Regions from separate parts of the Staphylococcus carnosus genome, predicted to be linked through region 2. Evidence: riboswitches for the same ligand, from Rfam matches in the RefSeq annotation. Region 2 holds a riboswitch; each other region holds the start of a gene.
What was found. Region 2 has a riboswitch for S-adenosylmethionine ahead of DYE31_RS10200 (methionine ABC transporter ATP-binding protein). Riboswitches for the same ligand answer to the same signal wherever they lie in the genome.

Region 1 (4,222 bases), 1.8 Mb from region 2:
TCATCTGATGCTACCCCTACTGTCACTGTCTTGTCATCTTTTTTATTGCCGCCACATGCAGCAAGTACAACGACTAATGCCATTAATAATACTAATAATTTTTTCATATCCTAAATACCCCTTTGTTTGATTAATTTCTGCGAATTTTCTTAGCTAAGACATTCCCGAGAGATTGAATCAGCTGAACCATAATCACTAAGATAACTACTGTAATCACAATGACGATAGTATCAAAACGTTGATAACCATATGCTAATGCCAAGTCACCAATACCACCGCCACCTACTGCACCTGCCATTGCTGTTGAACCGATTAAACCAATAATCGCAGTTGTAATCGCTAAGATTAAAGAGCCCAAAGCTTCTGGCATTAAAAAGTAACGAATAATTTGGAAAGGTGAAGCGCCCATTGCATGTGCCGCCTCAATTACACCTGAATCTACTTCTAACAAAGAGTTTTCAACCAAACGTGCAATATAAGGTGCAACATATACTGTTAATGGTACGATAGCTGCTGCTGTCCCGATTGATGTTCCTACAATCAATTTTGTGAATGGCACAATCGCAATTAACAAAATAATGAATGGAATAGAACGGAAGATATTAATAATCGGGTTCAAGATATGGTAAACTGCAACATTTTCCCAAATTCCATTTTTCTTTGTAACAACAAGCAGAATGCCTAATGGAATTCCGATTAATGCACCGATTACTAATGAAATCGAAACCATCAATAACGTTTGATAAAGTGCTTCCCATAATTGAGATGAATCTAATGATGAACCTAGCATATTATCCAACCTCCTCATATTCGATGTGATGTTGTTTCAAGTAATCATATGCATGCTGTTTCTCTTCATCAGAACCTTTAATACGTAATGTCAGATATCCCACTGAAGTATCTTGAATATCAGACATAGAAGCATAAATCACATTAACATCTAAATTGAATGTTTTAATCAATGTCTGGATAACTGATAAACCTAATTGAGAACCTTCCATATAAACTTTCACATCTTGATAATTTTCATCTGTCGGTAACTGATGTATCATCTTGTCACTGATATCAGTACTGATGACAGTAGAAACAAAGTTCTTAGCCGTTTTAGTTTTCGGATGGCTGAACACGTCTAGCACAGTGCCTTTTTCGATAACTCGACCCTGTTCCATTACAGCAACCTTGTCACAAATTTTTTGAATAACACTCATTTCATGTGTAATTAATAAAATTGTAACTTCAAATGTTTCATTAACGCGTTTTAAAAGCTGCAAGATAGAATCAGTTGTTGCTGGGTCTAATGCACTCGTTGCTTCATCACACAACAAAATTTTAGGATCTGTTACAAGTGCTCGTGCAATCGCCACTCTTTGTTTTTGACCACCTGAAAGTTCATTCGGATATTGTGTTCCTTTATCTCCAAGACCAACGAAATCAAGCATTTCCTCTACTTTCTCTTTTATGTATTTTTTGTCTTTGCCTTCAAGAATTAATGGCATTGCCACATTACTGAATACTGTTTTTGAGTTTAATAAATTGAAGTGTTGGAATATCATGCCAATATTCTTTTTGACTTTGCGTAATGATTTCTTGCTATATTGATCTATACGATGTCCATCGACAATAACTTCTCCAGACGTTACATCTTCAAGCTTATTTACCATTCTGATTAATGTACTTTTACCGGCACCACTATAGCCGATGACACCATAGATTTCTTGACGTTCTACAGTAAAACTGACATCTTTCAAAGCTTGAATTTCTGTTGAGCGCTTATGGAATGTTTTAGTGACATCCTTGAACTCAATCATTGAATAGCCCCCTCTGATAATTTGAAATAAATGAATTTTGCCTCTATTTAGATTTTTATTTTGAAAAATAAAAATTCCGGGGACAATGAAACAAGTCCTCGGAATAATATATCGGCTCGTCTCATCTTTACAGCTCCGCTGTAGGAATTGGCACAGTAATCATTTATAACTGATCCTGCTGCCGAGGTTTCGTAGGGCCTGTCCCTCCACCTCTCTGGATAAGAGTTTATGTATTCAATTCATTTATTTATATTCCATATATTACATTACTGAGTGAAAAAGTCAACATTAATTTTTAGAAAATTGTTAATTTCAACTTTATTCTAAACACTACAGCAGTAAGCGTTTGCAAGTATTCAAATCAATGATAAAAATGCTTAAAAACAGTTCATTTACCAGTTTTGTTTTTCTCTATCTTTTCAAAAATAAAATTGATTAATACTGTTAAAACTAAAGCTACTATTACGTTGATAACAAGCTTAATTAGAAAAGTTACCCAATTATTCGTAGTAAAGAAATTTTGTATTATAAAGCCTATTCCAAATACTAATATCAATGTAATCGTAAATCTGACCTCTCCGGATACTTTCATTCATCTTCGCTCCTTTGTATATTCTATGTTCACTTTATCATATGATATAACTCACTTTCATGGCTTTAATAAATGCATGGTTTCGTTTATATATTTAGATAGTATCAATTGATCAAACAATATATAAACCGAATATAACGTCAGTTACGTCAAGAAATCGCAACAACAATATATACACTATAATTTGAATTAACAGTATTCATCATAAAAAAAGAACCAGGCATTAAAGCCTGATTCTCAAAATTAAAACATATATTTAATTTTTATTTTTACGACGTTTCATACCAAATACCATTGCTGTTCCTAAACCTGCAAAGATAGTACCATACAACATCGGTGCTGTATTATCGCTACCTGTATTCGGCAATGCTTTCACTTTTTGTTGAGGTTGAGCTGATTTTGTTTTATTAGCCTTTTCAACTTTAATATCTGTATTTGTTTTTCTAGTTGTGTAACCTCTATTCTCATCTGTTACATGATTACCTTCGTTATTATCTTTTTCTACTGAAGGCACTTTTGTATCAGTATTCGGCTGTTCTGGCACAAATTGATCACCTGAATTATTAGGGACAAATGGTGTATAGCCTCCTGGTTGAGTAGGTTCTTTCGGTGTTTGCGGACCAGGTATGTTTGGTGTTTCAATCTGACCATTCGGATCTACAGGAACACTTGGTTGCACTGGTACACTCGGTTGTACTGGTACACTCGGTTGTGCTGGCACACTTGGTTGTGCTGGTACACTTGGTTGCACTGGTACACTTGGTTGTGCTGGTACCAATGGAATCATCGGAATAGATACTGATGGTTGTATTGATTTTTGACATGGAACAATTACACGTGAATTATCGCCACATTGTAAAACAATATTTCCAACAGTGTCGTAGTAATAACCTACAATAATAACAGGCTGACCATTCGGACAACATGGAATTTCAATTTTACGTCCATCACTCAAACAAACAACGTGCGTATTATAAGCGTCAATATAGTTATTAACAATAATAACAGGTGTATATGGTTGAGCATCTCTTCCATCTCTACCGTTTAGACCATCACGTCCATCTTGGCCTTTCAAGACTGTAATTGTATTACCGTCACTGAATTCAACGATTGTGTTACCATCTTTATCTGGATGTGAATTTTTCACAGTTACAGATATACCATCTTTTCCTTTTGGAATTGTAATTTCGCGGCCATCACTGAATACAACAATAGTATTACCATTCGGATCTACTTTTTGTCCTGTTACTGTAATCGATTTGCCATCAACACCATCTTTGCCATCTCGTCCTTTTAAGACAGTGATAACATTACCGTCAGTAAATTCAACAACAGTGTTGCCGTCTTTATCTAGATGAGAACCTTTCACTGAAACAGATCTGCCATCTTGGCCTTTTGGTACCGTGATTGATTTGCCATCTTTACCTTTTGGTACAGTCACTTTAGAACCATCACTGAAGTCAATAACTGTATTGCCATCTGCATCTGGTTCAGCTTTAGTGATTGTCACAGATTTGCCATCTTTACCTTTAGGAATATTAATTTCACGACCATCTGAGAATGTGACTTTTGTAGAGCCGTCAAGTTGTACTTCAGTTCCTGTAATAGTTACAGAAGTACCATCATCACCTTTATCACCTTTGTCTCCTTTAGGAATTGTAACGCTGCTTCCATCGCTGAATGAAACCACTGTATTGCCATTTGGATCTTTAGTTGTTTTAACAATTGTTACAGAGTCTCCAGCATCACCTTTTGTTCCTTTAGGAACAATAATTTCGTGTCCATCACTGAATGTGACCTTAATATCTCCACTAGGTAATGT
Region 2 (4,222 bases):
TTTTTTCATTTGCTTTACCCCTTTTGAAATTTAAAATAATTATTAACGCTTGTCTATTTTATTTGTAGCCCAGTCACCCACAAATTGGATGATGAACACGAATACTAAAATTAAGATAGTAGAAACTAAAATAACGTCATTTTGGTTTCTTGTGAATCCTGTTAAATATGCTAAGTTTCCTAAACCGCCTGCACCGATAACACCAGCTACTGCAGTTGAACCAACTAAAGCAATCGCAGTTACAGTTATACCTGAAATCAATGCTGGACGAGCTTCTGGAATTAATACTTTTCTGATAATTGTCCAAGTATTAGCCCCCATTGAACGTGCAGCTTCGATAACACCTTTGTTAATCTCTTTAAAAGCAATTTCCACTAAACGCGCATAGAACGGAGCGGCTCCAATGACTAACGCTGGCAATGCACCAGTCGGTCCACTAATAGTTCCTAAAATCAAACTTGTAAACGGAATTAACAATAAGATTAAAATAATGAATGGAATCGCTCTGAATAAGTTAACTATAAATGACACAATTTGATAGAAAACTTTTGCTGCTGGTGAAGTACTCTTAGCCGTCAAGAATAACAATACGCCTAAAATTAAACCTATAACAAAAGCAAACACTGTCGAAATAGCCGTCATATATAATGTTTCAAGAGAAGCTTGCCATACTTGATCCCACTGCACATTAGGCATCGTTATCATTTCTTGCAAAATATCACTGAATGACTTATCCATGACGTACCACCTCCACGTTCACATTATGACTTTCCAGTTCATTTTTGAACTCCTCGAAATATTCAGTTTTCAATCCTGCAATATGTACAATCAAGAAACCGATAGGTCCATTTTTAGAATGACGAATATTTGCTTCTAAAATATTTACATCTAAATTATATTTTTGAGTAATAAAGGACACAATAGGTTCAGTTGTTTCTTCCCCTGCAAAATTAAATCTAAGAATATAACCATCTTGCGATTCTGGAATCAATTCTTCGATTGACTCATCAAATTCATCATTTAAGCCTTCTTTAACGAAACGCTTAGTAACCTGATGTTGAGGATTTTCAAATACTTCTTTGACATTTCCGCGCTCAATCACACGTCCATTTTCCATAACGGCAACTTCATCACAGATTTGTCTAATAACGTTCATTTCATGAGTAATAATCACAATTGTTAAATCTTGTTCTTTTCTTATTTTCAAAAGCAGTTCTAAAATTTCATCAGTTGTTTGCGGGTCTAACGCACTTGTTGCTTCATCACATAACAAGACTTTAGGATCATTTGCTAATGCTCTTGCAATACCGACCCTTTGTTTTTGACCTCCAGACAATTCAGAAGGATATGCTTTTTCCCGTCCGCTTAAACCTACTAATTGAACAAGTTCTTTTGCTCTTTTCACAGCGTCACGACGGTTATACCCAGCAATTTCCAATGGAAATGTAATATTGTCCAACACAGTTCTTGACCATAATAAATTGAAATGTTGGAAAATCATGCTGACTTTTTGACGTTTCTTTCTTAATTGTGCTTTAGAAAGCTTACCTAATTCTTCTCCGTCTATAATCACTTCGCCTGAAGTTGGTTCTTCTAAATAATTTAAGATTCTGACAAGAGTACTTTTACCAGCGCCTGAAAACCCGATAACGCCATAAATAGTACCTTCAGCTACATCTAAATCGACATGATCAACAGCTAGTACATCTTGATGTTTCGTCTTATACCGTTTGACGATTTGTTTTAGTTGAATCACCCTATACTCCCCTTTCCTTGCTTACACTACCAAATTAAAAATGCTTTCTCTTATCGCTGCTTATAGCAATAAAGAGAAAGCAATTTAAAATTTCTTTCTCTCATCTTCAAAAGCAGTTCAACTTTTTGTGAATTGGCACCATTTCTATATAAAGACGGTTGCCGGGTTTCGCAGGGCACATCCCTCCACCTCTCTTGATAAGAGATAACACTATTTAATTGATTTTTATCCTACCACTTCACTCAGTGATAGTCAATAACTATTTTAAATTTTCTAATAAATATGGAACAGATTGAAATGCGTAAATACGCTTCATTTCTTCATCTTTGGACATTATCAATAATACGGGAACAGATTGAATTTGATATTGTTCACTGAAGTCTGCATGAAAATTCAAATCAACCTTTGTAACAGGCAACTGTAAAATCTCATTCGCAATGTCTAGCATGCGTTCTGAAATCTTACAAGTTCCGCACATCGGAGTATATCCGAAGATAAGATGTTTATCTTTATCAAAGTTTTGCGTAATATCTGTCCGCTCTTCTTTACTCGTACTCATCTATAAACTAATCCTTTCACAGGAGCTTCTTCTTTTACTTCAAATCCGTATTTTCTAAGCACTCTGGCAAGATAAGGTCTAGGACAGCGTGCCACTTCGCAGTATGTTTTATCTACAAAGATATGCCCGCTTTCTGAAAGATATTGTTTAAACCATTGTCGGATACGATTACCTTCTTTATCTGCATCCACAAGGATAAAGACTGGGCGTTCATATAGGGATTCAATCATACCATCCAACTTATCAATTCCCATTGTCCCGTGTGTACACATGATTTGAACAGGCTCGTTTATCACCTCTTGAACACGCTTTTTATCTGTCTTACCTTCAACAACGATTACTTTATCTAACAATGCCATATTCACTACACTCCAATACTCTCGTGATATCATTGCATAATACTTGCAAACGTGGTGCTTAAGTTAAGAAATACGTATCGATATTTAGTTTTAATCATAAACTTATAACTATATTTTAACGCAGACACTTATTGCTTTGCATGAAACTTGTTTATGTTTCACACACTATGTAGATGTTGTTAAGTATCTGCACTTTACCGATATAATTAGTTATATCCAAAATAGCGAAAAAAATAACCCCAAAATACAAAGTATCCTGGAGTTGCATATCAATATAAATTATTCACCAATCATTTCTTTATATTGATCAGCTGACAATAAGTCATCTAATTGACTTTCATCATTTAATTTCACTTTCACCATCCAAGCTTTTTCGTATGGTGATTCATTAACGAATTCAGGGCTGTCTTCTAATTCTTCATTGATTTCTACAACAGAACCTGATACAGGTGCATATAATTCAGATACAGTTTTAACTGATTCCACGCTACCGAAAGATTCGCTTTCTTCAATATCATCTTCAGTTTCTGGTAATTCTACGAATACAATATCGCCAAGTTCTCCTTGCGCATATTCAGTGATACCGATTGTTACTGTATCGCCCTCAACTTTTACCCATTCATGTTCTTTTGAATATTTTAATTCCTCTGGCACTGCCACACGAATCCCCTCCTATAAAATAAATGAATACATTTCAATGATGCCATATGAAGCCTTTTCATTCAACTATTTATAGACATCTTTTAATTTTTTATATTTTTTGGTTAATTTAATTATGCAAATTTCCATTGCAATGATTTCTTAGAGAATCAAGCCTTAATTCACCCATGTTTCTTTGTACTCTTTTTCATTGAAACCAAGAGTGATTTTATCACCTGAAACCGCTAATGGACGTTTAACTAACATACCGTCCGAAGCCAATAAATCCAGTTTTTCATCGTCTGATAAATCATCTAAGCGATCTTTAAGACCTAATTCACGGTATTTACCTCCGCGCTTATTGAATAATTTATCAATCTCGACGCCGGTCTTATCAATAATATCTTGTAATTCTCTTTTATTGGGGTTTAACTCCACAATGTCAATTGGTTCATAACTTACGCCATATTCATCTAAAAATTTGGCAGCCTTCTTACATGTTGTACAATTTTGATACTGATAAAATCTAATCACAAATATTGACCTCCTTTAACTTTGTTTATAATATACCAAATTATCATTTAAAACGCTTTAATTTATAGGTTAAAATTTTTTTAGATTTGCTAAACATTAGTTATAATAAAGGTACGATAATTTAATTGAAGGAGAGAACGAATAATGGAAGCTATTAAAACACGTGAAGATTTTGATAAAATTATTCAAAGTGCTGAGCCTGTAATTATTAAATTCGAAGCAGGTTGGTGTCCCGATTGTCGCGCTATGGATATGTGGATTGATCCTATTATCAAAAAATATGATGAATACAAATGGTATTCAGTTAATCGTGATGAACTTGAAGAAGTAACACAAGAAAATGAAGTGATGGGTATCCCTAGCTTATTAGTTTTC
Region 3 (4,222 bases), 550 kb from region 2:
TTTTTCTAAGTCATTAAGGATATCATCAATATGTTCAAGTCCTACAGAAATACGAATTGTTTCAGGTGTAATACCTGCAGACAATTGTTCTTCAGGCGTTAATTGAGCATGCGTTGTAGAAGCCGGATGAATCACTAATGATTTAGCATCCCCCACATTCGCAAGCAATGAGAACAATTCTAAGGACTCGATAAATTTGATACCTGCATCATAACCGCCTTTGACACCGAAAGTGAAAATAGAACATGCACCTTTAGGTAAGTATTTTTCTTTTAAATCATAATACTCGCTTGTAGGCAAACCTGCATATTTCACCCACTCTACTTTTTCATGATTATTCAAGAACTCAGCTACTTTTTCAGCATTTTCAACATGACGTTCCATTCTTAAAGACAATGTTTCTAAACCTTGAAGTAATAAGAAAGCATTCAATGGAGATAAACAAGCCCCTGTATCACGTAATAATGTTGTTCTGATTTTAAATGCTAATGCCGCTTCACCAAATGCATCTGCAAATACTAAATCATGATAAGAAGGATCTGGTTCTGTCAATCCAGGGAATTTATCATTTTGTTTCCAATCGAAGTTGCCTCCATCTACAACCACACCGCCCATAGAAGTACCATGACCGCCAATAAACTTAGTTGCAGAGTGCACTACAATATTCGCACCATGTTCAATCGGTCTGAATAAGTACGGAGAAGCAAATGTATTATCTACGATTAACGGGATACCTGCTTCACGCGCAATTTCTGCCAACGCTTCTACATCTTCTACATTACCTTCAGGGTTGCCGATTGTTTCAATATAAATCGCTTTTGTATTGTCTTTAATCGCATTTTTTACTTCGTCCAAATTCTTGCTGTCGACAATAGAAACATCGATACCGTATTTCGGCAATGTATGGTTGAATAAAGTATACGTACCGCCATATAATGTAGAGCTCGCTACAATATGGTCTCCTGCTTCAGCAACGGTTTGTACCGCATACGTAATCGCTGCCATACCTGAAGATACTGCTACCCCTGCAGAACCGCCTTCTAATTCAGCTACACGTGTTTCAAATACTGCTACAGTCGGGTTAGTTAAACGAGAGTAGATATTACCGAGTGCATTCAAACCAAATAAATCTGCTGCGTGTTGTGTGTCGTCAAATGTGAATGATGTCGTTTGGTAAATTGGTACTGCTCTTGAATGCGAAGCCGAATCCACCTCTTGCCCTGCGTGTAATTGTAATGTCTCAAATTTAAAATCGTTTGTCATGTTCCATTTCCTCCTTATTTAACATAAAAAAATAGCCTACCTGAAAAGATAGACTTAAAGATCTCTTATCTTTCAGGTCTTCACCTGCTGGAATTAGCACCTAACTTAAATAGGTTGCCTGGTATCGTCGGGCCAGTCCCTCCACCATTCTGGATAAGTTTTATTTAATTTAATTCAGAGTATAAAACTAATCTCACCCATTGTCAACAGACTATTCTCGTTTTTCTGAAAATCAGATAATTTTTTACATTCCCTTACGCTACTTTAAAAAGTTGTTAAACAAAGTGTTTTAATCACAAAAAACCTGATTGCCTTAATCCAGACAATCAGGTTGATAATATTACTAATTTTTAGAGCGGATAACACGAAGTACTTTAATCATATTCTGTCCAAGTGAACTATGTCTTGAATACACTAAGTATCTCGGTTCCCAATGTGGTTTAAATTTTTCTTTATACTGTCTTAAGCCGCGGAAGCGGTATAAATTATTAAAGTGTTCAAAAATACGGCCTGCGATACGTTCATTCAAATATGAAAATTCAGTTTGTCCCACATTAGAAAGTGTCGCCATACCCATGTTGAAAGCTTTATAATCATGTTCTTGCCCCCATAACAGCATGTGCAAATACAAACCATCCATTAACGGTAAATCAACATCCGGCAGCCAGCGGATTAAATCCACTGAAATAGAATCATTATAATGCGTCGGCATTAAACTGCAAAAAGCGATAATTTTACCGTCTTTTTCTTTCAAAATACCGACAGGTGCTTTTGAGATATAACTTTCTGTAAATTGACCGACAGAAAAATGCATTTCATTTTTGCCATCCAACCATGCATCACTGACATGTTTAAGCTGCGCAAACAACTCTTTTGAAAACGGCGGATCAATAATTTCAAATTCGATTTCTTGATCTGCAATTTTATTTAAAGTGGCTCTGAAGCCTCTGCGTTTTTTACCTGAAGTCGTAAAAGTAGTCAAATCAATAACCGCTTCTTCACCTAATTTAAAGAACTGATTGCCGAAATCATGATATAAAGGCATGTAACGATCGCTTGCTTGATAGAAAATAATTTCATAACCCATAGTAAGCGCATAATCGTAAAGCGATTCTAATAAATGATTGAAGCGTGCTGGATTACCGATAGGATCTCCTAATACAACCAGTGTATTGGATTTATAACGATACATTACAAACGCTTCTTTTGACTCATCCATAAAGACATCTTTATCTCCGCTGTGTATCAAGTGGCTTAAATAGTTGCCGCCGAATTGCTCGATAATTTCTGAACAGCGTTCAAAATCTGGTTTTGGTCGTGCTTTAGAGTAAGCTTGTTCAAATAACCATACAATGAATGCGACGATGATAAAAATCACAATAGCAGTCATCCATAAATAATAACGTAATAAAGAGGTATCTAACTCAATTTTATATGCATCTAAGGCATTCAATACAAATTTAATAACATAGTGGTTTAAAATCAGCATCAACGCACTGACAACAAACATCGCCACAATGTGACGCATGCGCAATGGGCGTTTCAAAATTGTTGTTTTATTGAATGAGTAAACCAGTAATGCGAATAAAACAACAAGCCAAAACATCAGCAATATTGATGTATTCAGATAAAGCGTAATACCGAAAATTAAAATAATCGCAACAAGCGCAAATAAAATGGCACGTCGGCTTTGTTGGAAAATACCGCGTACATTCAGCATCAGTATTAAACAAGCGCTCGTATGAATCGTTACGATAATGTAGTAAAACATATGGTTAGGATCATATAAACCATCGTATATAATCGACACGTTATTCAATAAGAACATCAAACTCGTCAACGCGACTAAGATACCTAAAGATAATGACGGTATTTTAGAGAATACTGTTTTTTGATAAGAGAATAAAAACGATGTGACTTCTTTAGCCGGCGTGTAATAACGAGATTGTTCAATATAACGTCTTGCAGATGTCCCGAATTCAAAGATGGATAATATCATTGAAATTAACAGCGGGATAAAGTAATAGGCAAAACGATACATTAAAAGTCCTAAAAGTACTTTTTCTTCAGGTAAGCCTAAATGTTTCAGACCTACTAAAATAACAACATCAAATGCACCGAATCCACCTGGAATAAAACTGATCAGACCTGCAATCGCAGCGATGATAAAGATACCGATTACAGATGTATAAGGCACATCTAAATGTACAACACGTAAAGAGAAGTACAATACAGTACTTGCTGCAATCCATTCAACTGCTGATACTAACGTTAAATAAACACCCGTTAAACGATGGTTTTTTTGTACTGGTTTTTTCACCGTAAAAATAATAAAAACCGGTAAGAATAATGCCACGATATACATCATAATATGTACGACTTGATATTTATCTAAAAGATGCGAGGCATTAAAGATATGGGTCACTACTAGGATGGATAAAAAACTTAATCCTGTCAGCATAGATAATAAAACTAATGAAATATAGTGCATCAGTGTTTTAGTATCTTTGGTGTAATTTTTATACATTGCAAAACGCATACCTGCACCGATGAAACCGCCGAAACCGACAATAGAGTTCAGCGCATTAATAATGTAACTGATTCTGAATATCTTCCCTATTGAAATTTTCAATTTCAAGGTACGTACCATAATCAAGTCATAAAAGCTGAGCAATAAGATAGAAGCACCGCCTAATGCAAATACACCTGTCAATTCTGCTCTATTTAATTTTTCAAAAAGAATAAAGGCCTTTTTGAAATCCACATTAGAAATCTCTCTGTATAAAATCGAGGCCACAATAATGAATAACACGGTCGCAAAAACAACTTTTGCGATTGTCAGGAGACGACTTTTTAATTCTTTTGACATTTTTTCACTCAATTCTTGTTTGTTTTTTTATTAAAAGTTAATTATTTGATTTAATTGTTAACAAATAATTCTAAACTACTTAATAGCAAT
Region 4 (4,222 bases), 460 kb from region 2:
CGTGCTAATGTGATAGATAAAGTAGAAGACTATGAAGGTCATAAATTAGATACAAGCACTTACACGTATAAAGAACCTGAACAAAAGAGTGATGGAAGTTGGGGCTTCTCATTTGTAGATAAGTCAGGCAAACTTGCAGGGTCTTACATCGTTCATTCAGATGGTTCAGTAGAAAAATTTGATGCTAAAGGACAACCTGAATAGGAGGACTTCAACAGATGAAAATGAAGTATTTGTTTGCTGCTTCTGCAACGTTAGCCCTCTTACTTTCAGGATGCGGGCACAGTGACAATAAATCATCAGACAGCAAAAAAGATAATAAACAAGAAGCAAAGCATAAGGATAATAAAACTTCTGAAAAACAAACCAATAAAGAAAGATTTTCAGAATAGAATAGTGAAAAAGATAATTCCGAATCAGAAAAAACATCTGATAATATCAAAAGCTTTAAACAACTCACTAACAAAGATAAGATTGCTTTAGCAATGTTTGCAGTGGGACATTCAAAGTATGCAAAAACAACCATTTCAGCAGAAGAATTATTAAACCATAGTTATGAGAAATTGGATAGTTTGAAAAAGGTACAAAAATCTATCCAAAATATTAAATTCCAAAGAACATTTGATGGACAAGTACCAGGACAGCCTTCTAATATGGATGTTTATGAGTCATATGAATCAAAAGGTAACTACCTTACGATGATGGCTATGACAGATTCACAAATCATTATCATGCCTGAGCAAGGAACAAATACGTACCAACAATTATTGGATTACGGTGCAATTTATAACCTTAAAGACTTGTATGAAAAATATAAGGATAATCCAAACTTTTCTAAAGTGGTAAATATGATTTCGGTTAGTGAAACGCCTGAAGTAGGAACAAGCAGCAAGTCTGATTCTTCTTCTGAAAGCAACGCTAAAGAAAGCACGAGTTCAAGTGGCACAGTAACACGTGCTAATGTGATTGATAAAGTGGAAGACTACGAAGGTCATAAATTAGATACAAGCACTTATACGTATAAAGAACCTGAACAAAAGAGTGATGGAAGTTGGGGCTTCTCATTCGTGGATAAGTCTGGCAACCTTGCAGGTTCGTATATCGTTAATTCCGACGGTTCAGTAGAAAAATTTGATTCTAAAGGACAACCGGAATAATATTTATAAAACTCTGCAGCTTATATGTTGTGGAGTTTTTTATGCTCCTTACTATAATTGAAAAATGTCAGAATTTTTAGTACAATGAGAGACGTTAATTATATTAATCAAACTTATCAAGAGAAGCAGAGGGAATTGGCCCTATGAAGCTTCAGCAACAGAAGGTTATTTAGACTGACCTCACTGTGCTTCATCCAACAAGTACAACTTGAAAGATAGGTGCATATACATAGTAGGCTATATGTTGCTTATACAGTGACATATAGCTTTTTTTGAAAAAAGTATGACGTATCTATCAAAATAAAAGGGGGAACTATGAATGGTGATGTCAAGAAGATTAGCTAAGATACCGGATAGTTATTTTGGAAAAACAATGGGAAGAAAAATTGAACATGGACCGCTTCCTCTCATCAACATGGCAGTAGGTATTCCAGATGGAGAAACACCTAAAGGAATTGTCGATGAATTTGCGGACGCTTTGAGACTTCCTGAAAACCAGAAATATGGCGCGTTCCATGGAAAAGAAACGTTCAAACAAGCAATTGTCGATTTTTATCAACGTCAATATGGCGTTGAATTAGATAAAGATGATGAAGTATGTATTTTATACGGCACTAAAAATGGTCTGGTAGGCTTACCGAACTGTATTGTTAATCCAGAAGATTATGTATTGCTGCCTGACCCTGGATATACAGATTATCTGGCTGGCGTTTTATTTGCGGATGCGCATCCCTATGCATTAGAGTTAGAACCTCCGAATTATCAGCCCGATTGGGATAAAGTGCCTGAGGATATCTTGAAACAAACGAAGCTCATCTATTTAACTTATCCGAATAACCCGACAGGCTCTACAGTAACACAAGAAGTGTTCGATGAAGCGATTCAAAAATTCAAAGGAACGCAAACTAAAATCGTACACGATTTTGCCTATGCTGCCTTTGGATTTGATCATAAAAACCCAAGTATTTTGCAATCAAAAGATGGAAAGGATGTAGCGATAGAAGTCTACTCGCTGTCTAAAGGATATAATATGTCAGGTTATCGTGTTGGTTTTGCATTGGGGAATAAAGATGTTATTCAAGCATTGAAGAAATATCATACACATCACCACGCTGGCATGTTCGGTGCATTACAAGATGCGGCTACTTTTGCTTTGAATAATTATGATGATTTTTTAGAACAACAAAGTGAAGTGTTCAGAAAACGTCGAGATCGCTTTACTGCTATTTTAGATGAAGGTGCTATTCCATATGAACCTATGACAGGTGGTATTTTCTTATGGTTAAAGACACCTGAAAGCTATACTGGAGAACAATTTGTGGAATTCCTATTACAAGATCAGTCAATATTAGTTGCCCCGGGTATTCCATTTGGCGATAATGGCAATCATTATGTACGTGTTTCTCTTGCGTTAGACGATGAACAATTAGATGAAGCAGCGAAGCGGTTGAAATCACTTAGCCCTATGTATAAAAAATAACTGTAAATTAATACCAAACAGAAACTACATTTTAGGCAGTTCAGCCACATATTATAATTCTAAGAAGTTACAAAAGATGCTATTATGCAGGTGTAATAAAAAACATTCAGACGTCCTGGTAAAGAAGACTGAGTGTAAAAATGTTAGGCGTATGGTCTGAGCCATATTCTACCTTAGGCTTATTGAAATAGTCGATTATGTTGGGTGCATAATCGACTATTATTTATTGTCTTTCTTTAACAATAAATAAGCAGCGACTGTTAAAGTTACTGTGTAAATCACTTTGAAAGTTACAAAAGCACAACGAAAAAAATGAGAGGTGAGACAACAAAAGTTGTTTCATCTCTCATTATTTTACTATATATAAATTTTAGGAATAATCTTCAAAAAAATAGAACACTGGATATACGGCTACAACACACACGGGGTGGTGGGAGGTGCTGCCATATATCCAGTGTCTTCTTTTTATAATTAGTAAAAGGAGTTAGGTTATTGCCGTTTATCGGGAAGTGGCAATAAATGAAATTCAGTATATATCCTTATCGGGTGAAGATATATACCAGATAATGAAAAGAATGTTCTTAATCGGGTTTAAGAACAATGGCGATTCATGCCCCAATTCCTGTGGACCCAGGGCATGTAGCCGATATGTTTATTTTAATCGTTTCACTCATAATGGCTGCAGTTTAATAGATGATCGCTTGTCCATTACTGCTTTTCTGGAGTGATTGCAAATGCACGGACAGGGAATCCAGGCGCATCTGCAGGTTTAGGGCTGATTGTATAAATCACTGCCCCTCTTTCAGGGAGTTGATCGAGATTTGTTAACAATTCGATTTGGAATGTATCTTGACCTAATACATAACGCTCTCCGATTAAGTCGCCGTGTTTTGCGACATCAACAGAAGCATCTGTATCAAAAGTTTCATGTCCTACTGATTTAACGCCGCGTTCTTCAAGTAAGAATTGTAATGCGTCTAATGCCCATCCAGGAGCGTGAGGATTGCCTTCAGCATCTTTATTCTCAAATTGTTCAACGTTCGGCCAGCGTTTTGACCAATCACTGCGGAACGCAACGAATGAATCGGGTTCGATGCGGCCGTGCTGGTCTTCCCATTCTAATAAATCTTGGCGTGTAAGGCGAAAATCAGGATTTTCCGCTACTTCTTTAGAGTAATCAAGCACGATAAGGGGCAATACAAGTTCTTTTAAATCGAGCTCATGTAAATAGCGTTTATGTTCCACAAAATGGATAGGTGCATCAATATGGGTGCCATATTGTGTCGCAACACTCCATCTTTGGACGAAAAACCCATCTTCAGGTACCGTACTGATTGTATCGATATATGCTTCTTCTAATGCGCTGAAATGTGGACTCTTTGAATCAAATGTATGCGTCAAATCGACCCATTTATTTTCTTTCAAAGCTTTCAGCTGATCCCATAAAGGATAACTCATCGTAAACACCTCGCTGCTACTGCAATTGTTGTTATTGTTAAAAATAATAAATACTTAAAAGAAAAGTGGTTTTTAAGAGATAAATCGGCGGGATAAATCTCAAGTTATTGAGTTGAGCAGCATGATT

Region 1: linked by a shared signal. The riboswitch ahead of DYE31_RS01410 (methionine ABC transporter ATP-binding protein) and the one ahead of DYE31_RS10200 (methionine ABC transporter ATP-binding protein) in region 2 are both predicted to bind S-adenosylmethionine.
Region 3: linked by a shared signal. The riboswitch ahead of DYE31_RS07470 (O-acetylhomoserine aminocarboxypropyltransferase/cysteine synthase family protein) and the one ahead of DYE31_RS10200 (methionine ABC transporter ATP-binding protein) in region 2 are both predicted to bind S-adenosylmethionine.
Region 4: linked by a shared signal. The riboswitch ahead of DYE31_RS12530 (aminotransferase class I/II-fold pyridoxal phosphate-dependent enzyme) and the one ahead of DYE31_RS10200 (methionine ABC transporter ATP-binding protein) in region 2 are both predicted to bind S-adenosylmethionine.

What each region holds. Positions count from the first base shown of each region.
Region 1 covers NZ_UHCT01000001.1:338,801-343,022, reverse strand. Annotated here, with positions in the region: gene gmpC (dipeptide ABC transporter glycylmethionine-binding lipoprotein) at 1-107, opposite strand, end outside; gene DYE31_RS01415 (methionine ABC transporter permease) at 131-790, opposite strand; gene DYE31_RS01410 (methionine ABC transporter ATP-binding protein) at 792-1,808, opposite strand; SAM riboswitch class I at 1,927-2,033, opposite strand; gene DYE31_RS01400 (YSIRK-type signal peptide-containing protein) at 2,657-4,222, opposite strand, start outside.
Region 2 covers NZ_UHCT01000001.1:2,098,635-2,102,856, forward strand. Annotated here, with positions in the region: gene DYE31_RS10190 (MetQ/NlpA family ABC transporter substrate-binding protein) at 1-9, opposite strand, end outside; gene DYE31_RS10195 (methionine ABC transporter permease) at 43-738, opposite strand; gene DYE31_RS10200 (methionine ABC transporter ATP-binding protein) at 731-1,756, opposite strand; SAM riboswitch class I at 1,854-1,960, opposite strand; gene DYE31_RS10205 (thioredoxin family protein) at 2,016-2,315, opposite strand; gene DYE31_RS10210 (toprim domain-containing protein) at 2,312-2,674, opposite strand; gene gcvH (glycine cleavage system protein GcvH) at 2,954-3,334, opposite strand; gene DYE31_RS10220 (arsenate reductase family protein) at 3,491-3,847, opposite strand; gene DYE31_RS10225 (thioredoxin family protein) at 3,992-4,222, shown strand, end outside.
Region 3 covers NZ_UHCT01000001.1:1,544,116-1,548,337, forward strand. Annotated here, with positions in the region: gene DYE31_RS07470 (O-acetylhomoserine aminocarboxypropyltransferase/cysteine synthase family protein) at 1-1,263, opposite strand, end outside; SAM riboswitch class I at 1,326-1,423, opposite strand; gene mprF (bifunctional lysylphosphatidylglycerol flippase/synthetase MprF) at 1,607-4,132, opposite strand.
Region 4 covers NZ_UHCT01000001.1:2,560,010-2,564,231, reverse strand. Annotated here, with positions in the region: gene DYE31_RS12540 (hypothetical protein) at 1-204, shown strand, start outside; gene DYE31_RS12940 (hypothetical protein) at 219-392, shown strand; gene DYE31_RS12535 (hypothetical protein) at 486-1,157, shown strand; SAM riboswitch class I at 1,268-1,379, shown strand; gene DYE31_RS12530 (aminotransferase class I/II-fold pyridoxal phosphate-dependent enzyme) at 1,477-2,637, shown strand; gene DYE31_RS12525 (cyclase family protein) at 3,346-4,095, opposite strand.